3 regions of the Exiguobacterium sp. SH1S21 genome follow, and region 2 is predicted to be linked to each of the others. Evidence: predicted binding sites of a transcription regulator. Region 2 holds the regulator's gene; each other region holds the start of a gene.
What was found. The regulator Rex, encoded in region 2, represses fermentation and respiration genes when NADH is low (regulators of the CRP and FNR family bind a similar motif). The targets are predictions, from matches to a motif close to TTGTGAAATATTTCACAA.

Region 1: adhE (bifunctional acetaldehyde-CoA/alcohol dehydrogenase) is a predicted target of Rex. The motif match lies at 2,267-2,284, and genes of this name have one in related genera.
Region 3: ric (iron-sulfur cluster repair di-iron protein) is a predicted target of Rex. The motif match lies at 2,710-2,727, and genes of this name have one in related genera.

The regions. Positions count from the first base shown of each region.
Region 1 covers NZ_SJUY01000004.1:53,352-58,495, reverse strand. The annotation lists gene adhE (bifunctional acetaldehyde-CoA/alcohol dehydrogenase) at 1-2,127, opposite strand, end outside; gene EVJ24_RS07115 (MarR family winged helix-turn-helix transcriptional regulator) at 2,514-2,960, shown strand; gene EVJ24_RS07110 (YebC/PmpR family DNA-binding transcriptional regulator) at 3,040-3,753, shown strand; gene EVJ24_RS07105 (Na+/H+ antiporter family protein) at 3,901-5,144, shown strand, end outside.
Region 2 covers NZ_SJUY01000009.1:90,740-95,883, forward strand. The annotation lists gene EVJ24_RS12610 (hypothetical protein) at 1-721, opposite strand, end outside; gene tatC (twin-arginine translocase subunit TatC) at 865-1,653, opposite strand; gene EVJ24_RS12620 (twin-arginine translocase TatA/TatE family subunit) at 1,657-1,875, opposite strand; gene EVJ24_RS12625 (redox-sensing transcriptional repressor Rex) at 1,875-2,531, opposite strand; gene EVJ24_RS12630 (ABC-F family ATP-binding cassette domain-containing protein) at 2,681-4,582, shown strand; gene EVJ24_RS12635 (hypothetical protein) at 4,579-4,974, shown strand; gene EVJ24_RS12640 (hypothetical protein) at 5,090-5,144, opposite strand, start outside.
Region 3 covers NZ_SJUY01000007.1:16,297-21,440, reverse strand. The annotation lists gene EVJ24_RS10285 (malate synthase G) at 1-999, shown strand, start outside; gene EVJ24_RS10280 (hypothetical protein) at 996-1,292, shown strand; gene aceA (isocitrate lyase) at 1,358-2,638, shown strand; gene ric (iron-sulfur cluster repair di-iron protein) at 2,788-3,495, shown strand; gene modA (molybdate ABC transporter substrate-binding protein) at 3,606-4,343, shown strand; gene modB (molybdate ABC transporter permease subunit) at 4,340-4,981, shown strand; gene EVJ24_RS10255 (DUF3221 domain-containing protein) at 4,978-5,144, opposite strand, start outside.

The DNA of each region.
Region 1 (5,144 bases), on a different contig from region 2:
TGTTGAGGCGTTGTGCACTTTTTGACGAGCTTCAGCGTCGCTTCCGTTTTCGTAAGCTTTCGGGAGGTAGTCGAAGATCATCTTCATCGAACGGAGGGCCAGTCCGTCTGTATAGTCGTTCGCCATGACCGATACGTACGCTTCGATCGCGTGTGTCAAGACGTCCATTCCTGTGTCAGCCGTGATTGAAGCCGGTACCGTCATAACGAACTCAGGGTCGATGATGGCGACGTCTGGTGTGATCGCGTAGTCGGCGATCGGGTATTTGACGTTCCGTTTTTTATCAGTGATGACCGTGAACGGTGTCACTTCTGAACCTGTACCTGACGTCGTCGGGATCGCGACGAACATCGACTTGTTGCCGAGCGTCGGGAACTTGTACGTCCGTTTGCGAATATCCATGAACTTCTGGCGAAGGTTTGAGAACTTCTCTTCTGGACGTTCGTAGAAGAGCCACATCCCTTTCGCAGCATCCATCGGTGATCCACCACCGAGCGCGATGATCATATCCGGTTGGAATTGGCGCATCGCTTCAGCACCTGCCATGACCGTCTCGACCGATGGATCTGGTTCGACTTGGTCGAAGATGCGGTAGTCAACACCAGCCGGTAAGTTTTTGATGACTTTGTCAGCAAATCCGAGTTTGACCATCATTTCGTCTGTGACGATCATTGCTCGTTTTTTTGACGTGAGCGACTGCAAGTATTGAACCGAGTTTTTCTCGAAGTAAATTTTTTCAGGGACTTTAAACCATTGCATATTCACGCGACGTCTCGCCACCTTTTTCACGTTGAGTAGATGTTTCGCCGTCACGTTCTCAGAGACGGAGTTTTTACCGTACGACCCACAACCGAGTGTGAGTGATGGTGTCATTTCGTTGTAAAGGTCACCGATACCGCCGTGTGCCGTTGGCGAGTTGACGATGATGCGGCAAGCTTTCATGCGAAGTCCGAACGCGAGGATCGCGTCGTCGTCTGTCGAGTGGATTGCGGCCGTATGGCCGAGACCACCGATTTCAAGCATTTTCTCAGCGATCGCGAAGCCTTCTTCTCGTGATTGAACTTTATAAGCGCCGAGCACCGGGCTGAGCTTCTCGTGTGAGAGCAGTTCTGTTGCGCCGACTGTCTCGAGTTCAGCGATCAAGATTTTCGTGTCGGCCGGGACGCTGAGTCCAGCTTTCTCGGCAATCCATGCTGCCGGTTTCCCGACGATCTCAGGGTTGACCGCACATGTGTCTGTCTTGATGACGAGTGTTTCGAGTTTAGCTTTTTCTTCAGGTGAGCAGAAGTAGCAGCCAAGCGCTGTCATTTCACGCTTCACGTCTTCATATACTTCTTGGTCGACGATGATCGCTTGTTCTGACGCACAAATCATGCCGTTATCAAACGTTTTCGATAAGATGACGTCCGAGATGGCGCGTTTTACTTTCGCTGTCTTGTCGATATAAGCCGGGACGTTACCAGGTCCGACGCCGAGCGCTGGTTTACCTGTCGAGTAAGCCGACTTCACCATTGCCGCGCCGCCTGTTGCGAGTACCATGGCCACGCCTGGGTGGTTCATGAGTGCTTTCGTCGCGTCGAGTGACGGTTTTTCGACCCATTGGATCAAATGTTCCGGTGCACCTGCTGCGATTGCTGCGTCACGAAGGACACGGGCCGCTGCACTTGAACATTGTTGTGCTGACGGGTGGAAGCCGAAAATGATCGGGTTACGTGTTTTGATGGCGATGATCGCTTTGAACATCGTCGTTGATGTCGGGTTCGTGACCGGTGTGACCCCGGCGACGACACCGACCGGCTCGGCGATGTATGTGATGCCGTTTTGCTCATCGTCTTCGATGACGCCAACTGTTTTCTCACCGCGAAGTGAGTTGAAAATATATTCTGTCGCAAAGATGTTTTTGATCATCTTGTCTTCAAACACACCGCGACCTGTTTCTTCAAATGCATGTTTAGCGAGTGCGACGTGTTGCTCGAGTCCGGCTAACGCCATCGCTTGGACGATCGTGTCGATTTTCTCTTGGTCAAACGTCATCAACGTGTCGAGTGCCGTGTGCGCTTGCTTGACGAGCGTGTCGACCATCTGTTCTGCTGATGTTTCCACTACTGCTTTCTCTTTAACTGCCATGTTGGTTTCCTCCTCATGAATGAGAGCTGATCTTCTGACTTGATGGAGAGCACGGGATAATCGGTTTGCCTGATAAGAGTTTGTGCTTTCCTTCACATTCATAGAATACACCGTTTCATTCAATTTGTGCGTGACAACAATGTGAACTCTTTCACAATATTTTTTTGCTGTTTGAGGATAGGTCTTGATTTTTACAGATCAGCTCAGTAAAATCGTATGCGTTTTCATGAAAACAAGGACAGATCTATATGTAAACGCTTACATTGTTTGTGTCATTAGTTTGGCGGAATCGGTGTGTAAATGCTCACAGTCCGATGATTGCTCGTCCACCCCGCCTGTGGTCGTGTATAATGAAGAAAGAACCTGACTAGGAAGTGACTATGACTATGCCAAGACAAGATGCAGCCGATCAGTTTGTGAAACTGATCCCGTTAATCAGAAGAAAACTGCTCCGCCGCTCCGACCTCCCGCAAATCCCGAACTTGAACTTCTCTCACTTTCATCTACTGATGTTGATCGAGGATGAAGGCGCGGTCACGAACGGACAAATTAGTGAGACGTTATCGATTGCCCCGCCGAACGTGACGCCGCTCATCACGAAGCTCGTCGACGAAGGGTATATTACACGTGTCCCTGACGAGCGCGACCGCCGTGTCATCTGGAACCAATTGACCGACCAAGGAGAGCGCGTGCTCCTCGAGCGGCGCGACTCGTTTCGGCGCCTGTTCGAGGATCGGTTAGCGTTCCTCGATGAGGATGAGACCGACCGCTTGATCGACAGTTTAAAGACGCTGACCGAGATCGTTGAGAAGATGGACAAGAGCGAGGGATGATTTTCTCTCGTCAACGCTCGCTTCTTCTTATATAATCGACAGTGAATCTATCGAACAATGGAAAGTGAGATGACACGTAATGGGTCGTAAATGGAACAATATTAAAGAGAAAAAGGCGTCTAAAGACGCCAATACGAGTCGTATCTACGCGAAGTTCGGCCGCGAGATCTACATCGTCGCCCGCCAAGGTGAACCTGATCCGGAATTGAACCAATCGCTCAAGTTCGTCGTCGAGCGCGCGAAGACGTATAACGTCCCGAAAGCGATCATCGACCGGGCCATCGACAAAGCGAAAGGCGGCGACGAAGAGAACTTCGACGAACTCCGCTATGAGGGCTTTGGGCCGAGCGGGTCGATGCTCATCGTCGACACGCTCACGAACAACGTCAACCGGACCGCCTCTGAAGTTCGAGCCGCGTTCGGCAAGAACGGTGGTAACATGGGCGTCAGCGGGTCGGTCGCGTATATGTTCGATGCGACGGCCGTCATCGGTGTCGGCGGGATGACAGCAGACGACGTGCTCGAACTCATGATGGAGCACGACCTCGATGTCCGTGACGTCATCGAAGAAGACGAGACGGTCATCGTCTATGCCGAGCCGGAAGAATTCCATGCCGTCCAGACCGCGTTCAAAGCGGCGGGTGTGGAGACGTTCGAAGTCGCCGAGCTGACGATGCTACCGCAAAACGAAGTCGAACTCGACGAAGCGTCGAAAGAGCAATTCGAGAAACTACTCGACGTACTCGAAGACTTAGAAGACGTTCGTCAGGTGTACCATAACGTCGAACTATGATGAAGAAGCGATAACTTTTCGAAGTTGTCGCTTTTTTTGTTTTCATGATTTGACAAGTCATAAAACGTATGTTAAATTTCAAAAGTCTTTATCGTATTAAAGTGATAACAAGAGAAAGAACTTATGATTCGAAAGGTGTTGGAACTCATGAATGCTGTATTATTAGCTGTCATTGTCTTATTTGCTCTCGCGATCAGTCGTGTCCATATCGTCTTATCGCTCATCCTCGCCGCCATCGTCGGTGGACTTGTCGGAGGACTCGGTTTCAACGACACGTTGACCGCTTTCAGCGACGGGCTTGGTGGCGGTGCCACGATCGCCCTCAGCTACGCCCTGCTCGGTGCGTTCGCTGTCGGCTTGTCAAAGACCGGCCTGCCTGACGTCCTGGCTGAACGGTTGATCAGCATGTCTGGTCGTGATGTGACCGGCAAGAGTGTCGGTCGCGTCAAAGCGATACTGCTGTCGCTGCTGCTCTTACTCGCTATCAGCTCACAGAACGTCTTACCGATCCACATCGCCTTCATCCCGATTGTCGTACCGCCGTTACTCGTCTTGTTCAATGAGTTGAAACTCGATCGCCGGCTCGTCGCGACGATCCTCACGTTCGGGCTTGTCACACCGTACATGTTGCTACCGGTCGGATTCGGCGGCATCTACTTGAACGAGATTTTGCTCCCGAACGTCGAGACGAACGGGATGGCCGTCGGTGACGTCAATATCGTCAGCATCATGGCCATCCCGGCACTCGGGATGCTCGTCGGACTCATCACCGCTTTCTTCCACTATCGGAAACCGCGGTCGTATGAAACGATCCAACTCGGGCCGAGCGACTATGAGGTCCGCACGTTGAGCAACATGAAGATTTGGTTGACGGCGATCGTCGTCTTGGTCGTCTTGGTCGTTCAATTGCAGACCGAATCGATGATCGCTTCGGCCGTGACCGGTTTGATCCTGTTGACGCTCTTCCGTCTCATCCCGTGGTCAGAAGCGGACGATATCTTTACGAGCGGCATGCGCATGATGGCCTTCATCGGTTTCGTCATGATCGCCGCGAGCGGATTCGCCGCCGTCATCCGTGAAACGGGTGCGATTGAACCGCTCGTGAGCGGAGCAAGCAACTTGATGGGTGACTCGCAGTTCCTCGCCGCCCTCGTCATGCTCCTCGTCGGTCTCATCATCACACTCGGTATCGGCTCGAGCTTTTCGACCATACCGATCATCGCCGCTATCTTCGTGCCGTTATGTATCCAGTACGGCTTCTCGGTCGAAGCGACGATCGCCATCATCGGGACGGCCGGAGCGCTCGGTGACGCCGGTAGCCCGGCGAGTGATTCGACGCTCGGACCGACGAGCGGTTTGAACGCGGACGGGCAACACGACCACTTGCGTGA
Region 2 (5,144 bases):
AGTAGGTGCCGTCTTTCCACGTAAGATTACTTACGTCTGGCGCATCTTTCTCAATCCATCGTTTCGTCGCCAAATCGAAAATAAACATGTGCTCCGAGTCATCGCTTTTGATTACGAACCATTGATTCGCTTCTTTGATGTGACGGGCCCACTTCACCTGTCCTGAATAGGAACTGATTGTCTCAAGCACTTCTCCTGTAACCGTCCGCTTCGTCACTTGACCGCCGGCGAACGCGAGGACGTTCCCATCGTCGAGCAAACTGTATACCTGACCACTGCCTTTCGTGAGTGATCCGCGAATATCACCTGACATCGATGTGATGATATACTTTTCGTCATCAGCCCATAACATCATTCCTGTTGTTACATTCGTTGAGACGAGTCGATTCTCACTTCCTGCTTCGATTGGGAATGTCGTCGCTACATTCGTACGTATATCCCACATCACCCACTCCGGCCACCCTTTTAACATAAATCGGCCGTCCCCGATCGCATAAATATTATAAGCAGCAGACACTCGAATCGGTAATGTATAGACTTCACCGGTCTTCACATGTACGAGCGTCTCAGGATCTCCCGAGCGCCACACATATTCACTATTTCCTACCACTTCTCCCGCCGGAATAATTTCAGGCTTGGCATAACTATCTGCCCGAACATCTAATCCGGGCGCCGCCACCATGACGAGCACAACGAGTATGCTCCATAACCATTTGTTCATCGTTCTCCTCATTTCTGTTTATGAATACATAACTTTCAAAAATAATCCATTTTTGATTTAACATTACTAATTTTAAGTTGTTTTTTCAAAATTGAATAGCCCTAAATTTTAAAAAAAGAACACTCCGTCTCATGACGTAGTGTTCATTTCTCATTCATTTGTTTCATCAAATCCATCTGTTCTTTCACTTGCGCTTCTTTCTCACGTCGGAGCACACCGCGATACGTCACGCGCGAGATCGATAAGCTGATCTCATATAGGAAGAAGAGCGGCAGCGACACCATGAGGTGCGACGTCAAATCCGGCGGCGTGATGAATGCCGCGATGACGAACAAGGCGAAGTAAGCGTACTTCCGAATTTTCGAGAGGAAGTACGGTGTCACGACACCGATGCGTGTCAAGAACATCGTCACGACCGGAAGTTGGAACAACAGCCCGAACGGGATCGTCAGCTGCAACAGGAACGTGAAATAGTTCGTCGCTCCGATGATCTGTGTCAGACCGAGGTCTTGCCCGAGGTCCGTCGAGATATCGAGGACGAGCGGGAACAACCAATAGTAGGCGAATGCGAGACCGATGAGGAACAAGATAAAGATGACCGGGATATAGGCGAGCGTCCATTTTCGTTCATTCGGATGCAGACCAGGTGCGACGAACGCCCACAGTTGATACAGTAGAAATGGACCCGATGCGACGAGCCCGATGACGAGCGCCAAGTTCAAGTAGATCATGAGCGGGTCCGCGACCCCAAAGGCGTTCAGCTCGAGCCCTCGTTCGACGAGGTCCGCCTGCAGATAGGCGAGCACGTACTTGACACTCGGCAAAGCGATCAGAAAGAAGGCAAAGACGACAAATGCCGACAGCATCAGTCGTCTCCGCAGCTCTGTCAAGTGATCGGACAGTGCCCGTTCTTGATCAGGTTGATGGCTCATGGCTTACTGCTCTTTCTTCTCAATTTCTTTCTTGTCGGTCTCGTCGTGCTCTTTCATCATACCGTTCGTGGCATTTTTGAACTCACGGAGCGTCTGCCCTGCTGCCCGGCCGAACTCTGGCAATTTCTTCGGCCCGAAGAGGATGAGCGCGATGATGGCGATGACGAAAATACTGACGCCACCTGGCATACCGACGACGAGTGATGATTGTAGAAATTCCATTATTGATGGACCCCCTCAGCGGATGGATAGTGTTGCATAAAGTAAATGAGCGACTGGAGTTCGATCGACAAGTCGATATGATGGACGCGGACCGTGTCCGGTACAGTCAATCGTGCCGGCGTGAAGTTCAAGATTCCTCGAACGCCATAGCGGACCAAATCATCGGCGACCGGTTGCGCGTAAGCGGACGGGACCGTGAGGATGGCGACATCGATCTTGTTTTGCTTCATGATCTGTTCCATCTCATCGACGTGATGAATCGGGACACCTGACATCGTCGTGCCGACTTTTGTCTCGTCTGCGTCGAACCCGACGACGATATGTGTGTTATTGTTTTTAAGGAAGTTATAGTTGACGAACGCTGTCCCGAGATGACCGACCCCGACCAAGGCGACGTTCGTGATCTCGTCTTGATTCAGCGTCTTACGGAAAAATTCTAACAGATACTGTACGTTATAGCCATATCCCTTTTTACCGAGCGCACCGAAGTATGAGAAGTCACGGCGAATCGTTGCCGAATCGACCTTGACCGCCTCGCTCAGTTCAGCAGAAGAGACACGCTGTTTCCCTGACGAATGTAGGCTTTGGATAAACCGATAGTATAGTGGCAACCGTTTGGCTGTCGCTTGCGGAATCTTTGGTTCGTTTTGACTCAACGGAAAGAGCCTCCTTTTTACGACGCGTTTCAAACGAATCTGATTTCATACACCTTGATTGTAAACGAATTCACATAAGCACTCAATGAATATACCTGAAAAGGGGAAGAAATAAAGTATACTAAACAGAGAGAAAGGGGTTTTTTCACTTGATCCTACTGCAAGTCAACAACTTATCCAAATCGTTCGGCGTCGAGCCGATTTTAGAGAATGTCAAACTAGAAATCCAAGAAGGCGAACGCGTCGCCCTCGTCGGCCGCAACGGCGCCGGTAAGTCGACGCTGTTAAAAGTCATCGCCGGCGAGTACAACTATGACTCGGGCGACATCATGAAGCCAAAAGACGTGACGATCGGCTACCTCGCCCAAGACTCAGGATTAGAATCGAACGAGACGATGTGGAACGAGATGCTCACCGTCTTCACCGACTTGATCGAACAGGAGAAGACGCTCCGCCAGATGGAGCAAGACATGGGTTCGGAGCGGATCTTGAACGACCCGGCCGCCTACGAGCGTCTGCTCGCGGCGTATGACGAGGAGCAGCACACGTTCAAAGACCGCGGCGGCTATCAGTATGAAGCGACGATCCGCTCGATCTTGCACGGGATGCGGTTTTATCCGGACGACTTCGAACGTCGGATCGATACGCTCTCAGGCGGACAGCGGACACGTCTTGCCTTAGCGAAGATGCTCCTGCAAAGCCCGGACCTGCTCATCTTGGATGAGCCGACGAACCATTTGGACATCGAGACGCTCAGCTGGCTCGAGAAATATTTGAGCGGCTATAAAGGTGCCGTCCTCATCGTCTCCCACGACCGTTACTTCCTCGACCGCGTCGTCTCTGTCGTCTACGAGCTGTCACGCAACCGCAGCCGCCGCTTCGTCGGGAACTATACGAAATTCCTCGAGCAGAAGGCCGCGCTCTACGAGCAAGAGAAGAAACAGTTCGATTCGCAACAAGAAGAGATCGCCAAGATGCAAGACTTCATCCAACGGAACATTGCCCGGGCGACGACGACGAAACGCGCCCAAAGCGTCCGCAAGCGGCTCGAGAAGATCGACCGCATGGACGTGCCGGACGGTGATGAGCGGAGCGCGGTGTTGTCGTTCTCGATCAAACGTCAAAGCGGGAACGATGTGTTGAGCGGCAGCGACCTCGCCATCGGCTACGAAGAACCGATCGCACAACACTTGCGTTTCCAACTGCAGCGCGGCGAGTCGGTCGCCCTCGTCGGCCCGAACGGGGTCGGCAAATCGACGCTCCTCAAAGTGTTGACGAAACAACAACCACCGCTCACCGGTGACATCCGCTACGGTACCGGCGTCGAGATCGGCTACTACGACCAGGAACAACAGAACTTGTCGGACGCGAACCGCGTCATCGATGAGATTTGGAACGACTGGCCGCTCATGCGCGAGCAAGAAGTCCGCAGTCTGCTCGGCCAGTTCTTGTTCAGCGGCGACGACGTCATGAAACGCGTCCAAGAACTATCCGGCGGCGAACGGGCCCGGCTGACGCTCGCCAAGCTCAAGCTCGAGCAACCGAACTTGCTCGTCTTGGATGAGCCGACGAACCACTTGGACCTCGACTCGAAGATGATCCTCGAGAACGCGCTCGTCGACTATCCTGGGACGATCCTGTTCGTCTCCCACGACCGTTACTTCATCGACCGGCTCGCGACGCGTGTCTTAGAGATCACGCCGAACGGCATCGATGAGTACCTCGGCGACTACTCGTATTACGTCGAGAAGAAAGAAGAGCTCGAGGACCTTGCCCGGCTCGCCCGCGAGGAGACGAAACAAGTCGTCGTCAAGAAGCAGCGCGCCGACAAGGAACAGCAGCGCGAAGAACGCCGGTTGAAACAGCGGGTCGAAGAGATCGAGCTGACAATCGAGCGCCACGAAGCGCGGCTTGAAGAAATCGAGCAGCTGTTATGCGAACCGGACGTGTTCAACGACTTCGCCCGCGCCCAAGAACTGTCGACCGAGTCCGATGCGACGAAAGAGTCGATCACAGAACTGTTCGCAGAATGGGAGGAACTCCATTCATGATGCGTTCCCGTGCCATGCGGATCGATTGGATGCATGCGTTCCTGACCGGGTTCGTCTACATCGTGCCGAGTGGGACCGAGTATATCTCGGAACTCATCCGCGGCGAGGCGACGAACGTCCCGATCATTTTGTTTTACTTCCTGCCGATCGTCGTCGGGTTCATCATCCAAACATGGTCCGGTATCGTCATCAGCCTGTTCAGCGGCTTGCTTATGAGCACGTTGTTCATCCGGCTCGTCATTTGGCCGGTCGATGTCACGGTGCATAGCTTCTATACGCCCGGCTCGGTCTGGGGCCACTTCTATCAAGAGACGCTGTTCATGTGGGTGCTCGCCTTGGTCGTCTTCATCGTGAGCCGTATTAACACATGGTATCGAGAGAACTATCGTTAACCCAAAATACACCATATAAATAGACCGCTCCTCTTTATAAGGATACGGTCTATTGTTATGTCTATTTTCTACTAAAGATATTATGGTTTTAACTAAAAGCTATAACTTTTTTATCTTATTCATTTTGATAACTATGTAGAGGTTTAATAATATACTCTTCCCCAAGATCA
Region 3 (5,144 bases), on a different contig from region 2:
TTCACGAACGACTTGTTCGACGCGATCGAAGACGTGCTCGACTTGCCGCGCCATACGCTCAAAGTCGGTGTGATGGACGAGGAGAGACGGACGTCGCTCAACTTGAAAAACTGCATCGAACGCGTGAAGGAGCGGATTGTCTTCATCAATACTGGTTTTCTTGACCGGACCGGTGACGAGATCCATACGTCGCTCACGTTTGGGCCGATGCGCAAGAAAGGCGAAATGAAGACGTCGGCTTGGCTCGATGCCTACGAACGCTTGAACGTCTTGACTGGACTTGCGGCCGACTTCTATCAACAAGCCCAAATCGGCAAAGGGATGTGGGCGATGCCTGATAAGATGTGCGACATGATGCGGGAGAAAGTCGCCCATGCTGAGTCCGGCGCGACGACCGCCTGGGTCCCGTCGCCGACGGCCGCGACGCTCCACGCGCTCCATTACCATCAAGTGGATGCGTTCCGTGTCCAACGGGAGTTGGTGCAACGGTCGTTCGATATCGACAGCGAACGAAAACGCCTGCTCGAGATTCCGCTCGCGACACGCGTCTATACAGACGATGAAGTGAGGGAGGAACTCGAGAACAACCTGCAAGGGCTGCTCGGTTATGTCGTTCGCTGGGTCGAGCAAGGTGTCGGCTGCTCGAAAGTGCCGGACATCCACCATATCGGGTTGATGGAGGACCGGGCGACGCTCCGCATCTCGAGCCAACACGTGGCCAACTGGCTCTATCATGGTGTCTGTACGCGTGAGCAAGTCGAAGCGACGATGTACCGGATGGCTGAAGTCGTCGACAAGCAGAACGCGGCCGACCCGAACTACCGGCCAATGACGCCGGACGTGACCGACTCGATCGCGTATCAAGCAGCAAAAGACTTAGTGTTCCAAGGAACGGATTCGCCAAGCGGGTACACGGAACCGATCTTGCATCGCCGCCGCCGTCAGTTTTTGACACAGTCGACACTTGAATTGAACTTAAAAGGAGGAGCATCATCATGACAACGAAAAAAATCGAAAGCGAACAGTTAATCGAACGTTGGGTCGTCCGCCGCATCATCTCTGGAGAGTCGACAACGACGCTCGCCAATACCGCATTCGTGTATGGCAACGACTTGATGCGCCTCGTGCTCGACCGGACGGACGGTTCGCTCCAAATCATGAAAGAACCGGTCGAGGAAGTCGTCGTATTCCGCAAACCAGAAGAGCGGGACGAGGAAAACGTCTGCCGCAGTTGTGGGATGGAACATTCGACGTTCAAGTCGGCACTAGAATGCTGCGCCTACTTGGATTAAGTTTGCAACATCTGTTATATAACAATTCAATTAAAAAAAACTAATATAATACAGGAGGAACAACAATGAATGAACAACGCATGCAACTCGAGAAGGTTTTTCAGTCGGAACGGTTTGACGGGGTCGAGCGTCCGTACGGAGTCGACGACGTCATGAAGCTTCGTGGATCGGTCTTGATCGAACATACGCTCGCGACGAAAGGGTCGGAACGTCTGTGGGACCTGCTCCACGAACGCGATTACGTCCACGCGCTCGGGGCGCTCACCGGAAATCAGGCGATCCAACAAGTGAAGGCGGGGCTTGAGGCCATCTACTTAAGCGGCTGGCAAGTCGCTGCTGATGCGAACTTATCAGGGCATATGTATCCGGACCAAAGCCTGTACCCGGCCAACTCGGTACCGAGCGTCGTCAAGCGAATCAATCAGGCGCTGCAACGGGCCGATCAGATTCAAACGGCGGAAGGGAAAGGGGATACGCACTGGTTCGCGCCAATCGTCGCCGATATGGAAGCTGGGTTCGGCGGTGTGCTCAACGTCTTCGAGCTGACGAAAGCGATGATCGAGGCAGGTGCGGCCGGTGTCCACTTAGAGGACCAGCTGTCTTCGGAGAAAAAGTGTGGTCACCTCGGCGGTAAAGTATTGCTCCCGACGCAGACGGCTGTGAAAAACTTGATCGCGGCGCGCCTAGCAGCAGACGTCATGGGCGTATCGACGATCATCGTCGCCCGGACGGACGCGCATGCGGCCAACTTGATCACAAGTGACATCGACCCGATTGACCATCCGTTCATCGTCGGCGACCGGACGCCGGAAGGCTTCTACCGGACCGAGGCCGGCATCGAGCAGGCGATCGCCCGAGGTCTCGCCTATGCTCCTTACGCCGATCTCGTCTGGTGCGAGACGTCGGAACCGGACTTGCAAGAAGCACGCCAGTTCGCGGACGCAATCCATGCGAAGTATCCTGGAAAATTGCTCGCCTACAACTGTTCGCCTTCGTTCAACTGGAAGAAGAAGTTATCTGACGACGAGATCGCGACGTTCCAACAAGAGATCGGGGCGATGGGCTACAAGTTCCAATTCGTCACACTCGCCGGGTTCCATTCGCTCAACTTCGGCATGTTCGAGCTCGCCCGCGGCTATAAAGATCGTGGGATGGCAGCATATTCTGAGTTACAACAAGCCGAATTTGCGGCCGAACAACACGGCTACACGGCGACGCGCCATCAGCGTGAAGTCGGCACCGGCTACTTCGATGAAGTCTCACTCGTCATCTCGAGCGGACAGTCGTCGACGACCGCGCTCGCTGGATCGACCGAGGCGGAACAGTTTGAAACGCCATCACATTGATGAACGCCCCTTGAAAAAGGGGCTTTTTTTTGTGTGTCTAAATATGGAACGAGGCGATTTTAGTTGCTTAAATGTGACGTATTTCACATTTTTAAAGTTGAACGCTTGCTACGCTGAACATGTCAAAACGAACATGGAGGTTATGACAGATGACACAAACATTCACGAGCGACACGCACGTATCTGAAATCGTCAAGCAATGCCCGCAAGCAGCAGACATTTTTAAACGGAATCGAATCGATTTTTGTTGCGGCGGCAATCGACCGCTCGCTGAAGCGACGGACAAGTCGAAACGATCGACGGAAGATATTTTAGAAGAAGTCAACGCGCTCTATCGACGCAAACAGGAGATGAACGAAACGAGCATCGATTGGGATGCAGCTTCGTCTTCGGAATTGATTGAGCATATTATTTATAAGCATCACCAATTTTTGACGGATGAATTGCCACAGCTCACACCGTATGTGACGAAAGTATTCCGCGTGCATGGACAAAACCATCCACACCTTGGGCGCATCCATCAGTTGTTCAATCAATTGAAAATGGAGCTTGAACAGCATATCGTCAAAGAAGAGATGGAAGACTTCCCGATGTTGCTTCGACATGAGTCGGCACCGACGGCTGAGACGGAACGTGAGATTATGACCATTTTAGAAGCGCTCGAGTCGGAACATGCAGCGGCCGGTGACATTTTGAAAGAACTTCGTCACATTACGAACGACTATACGCCGCCTGAAGGTGCGTGTGGGACGTATCGACTCGTCTACCAACGTCTAGAGGCACTCGAATCAGATACGTTCGAACACATTCACCTTGAGAACAATATTTTGTTCCCGCGTGCACGTACGCTTGTCTGACAGATACAATTTACACCTCCATCACGTGGAGGTGTATTTTTGTGACATTTGATACAGAAGGAACGCGAGTCAATCGCTACGATAAAGGAGAAGCAAAGGAGTGATCAATTATGAAGCGGGTGAGTGGAGTCATCGTCGGGGTAGCGGTCGTCCTGCTATTGAGTCAAATCTGGTCAAGTCCTTCTGGCGCCCATGACGAGACCGTGACGATTTTAGCGGCGGCGAGTTTAGGACCAGTTCTAGAGCAAGTGGAACGACAACTTGAGGCCGAACTCGGCGACGTCGACATCCGCGTCGTCACGAACGGGAGTGGCGCCTTGAGATCCCAAATCAATCACGGGTCTCCGGCTGACATCTTTTTAGCCGCTAGTGAGGAGGATGTCGACAAGTTGCAGGTGCCCGTGTTAGACCGGGATGCGTTCTTGAAAAACGAGTTGTGGTTTGTGACTCCAAAGGGAAAAAGTTGCACGGGTGAGTGGCGGGAATTGGAGTTGTGCGCCCGAATCGTCATTGGAGACCCGGTGAACGTCCCGGCAGGCCGTTATGCGAAAATGGCGTTGGATGAAGCGGAAGTATGGGGACAGGTGAAATCTCGGATTATCTTTGTCCAAAACGTGAGACAAGTGCTTACGCTCGTCGAGCAAGGGGATGCGAATGGGGGATTCGTGTATAAAACAGAGTTGACGGAAGGTGTCGCAGCGATTCAAGCCGTCTCGCTTGAAGCGACCGGCATCATCTCCTATCCGGCTGTCCGTTTGACGCATGGTCCATATGTGCGTGACGTATATGAGCGTTTATTCGATGACGATATTCAAGCGATTTTTTTGGCAAAGGGGTTTTCTAAATGACGCAGTCCCCACTGCAACTTACTTTCGAAGTCGGGTTTATCGCGACGATGCTTGCCTTCGTCCTCGCGTTCGGGGCCGCCTATCTCATGCACCATCGCCAGTTTAAAGGGAAATGGTTGCTCGAGACGCTATTTTTATTGCCGCTCATCTTGCCGCCGACCGTGATTGGTTTATACGCGTTGATCGTTCTTGGCAACAACGGGATCGGTGGACTGTTGCCGGTTACCATCTTGTTCACGAAACAAGCGAACATCATCGCCTCCGCCTTGGCGGCTTTCCCGCTCGTCTACCAGACGATTCGGCTCGGGTTAAAACAGTTGGATGCGGAATGGTACGAGGCCGGTCGCGTGCTCGGTGGAACGGAACGTCAACTATTCGCGTATGTCACGATTCCGCTCCTCTTACCTGCTTTGACGAGCGGATTCGTCCTCGGATTTGCCCGTTCGATCGGGGAATTTGGTATCACGATGATGATTGCTGGGAATATTCCGGGCGAGACGATGACGCTCGCCACGGCAATTTATATGGCCACGTTAAACGGGGACATGACCCAAGCGCTCATTTGGAGCGGATGGTTGGTCGGCCTGGCGTTTTTAGTCTTGTGGCTGAGCGAACGTTACGGAAAGCGTCAATATTAGTCGAGCACGTCGACTTTTTTCACATAAGATCGGTTCGGAGTGTTGAGAATGCTCGGACCGGTCTTTTTCCAAAGGTGAACGTGATCGCCGACCTCGATCTGTTCGAACGTTGCCTTCACTTGAAATTTGAACCAGCTCACGTTTTCAGGTTCGGCTCGTGCGA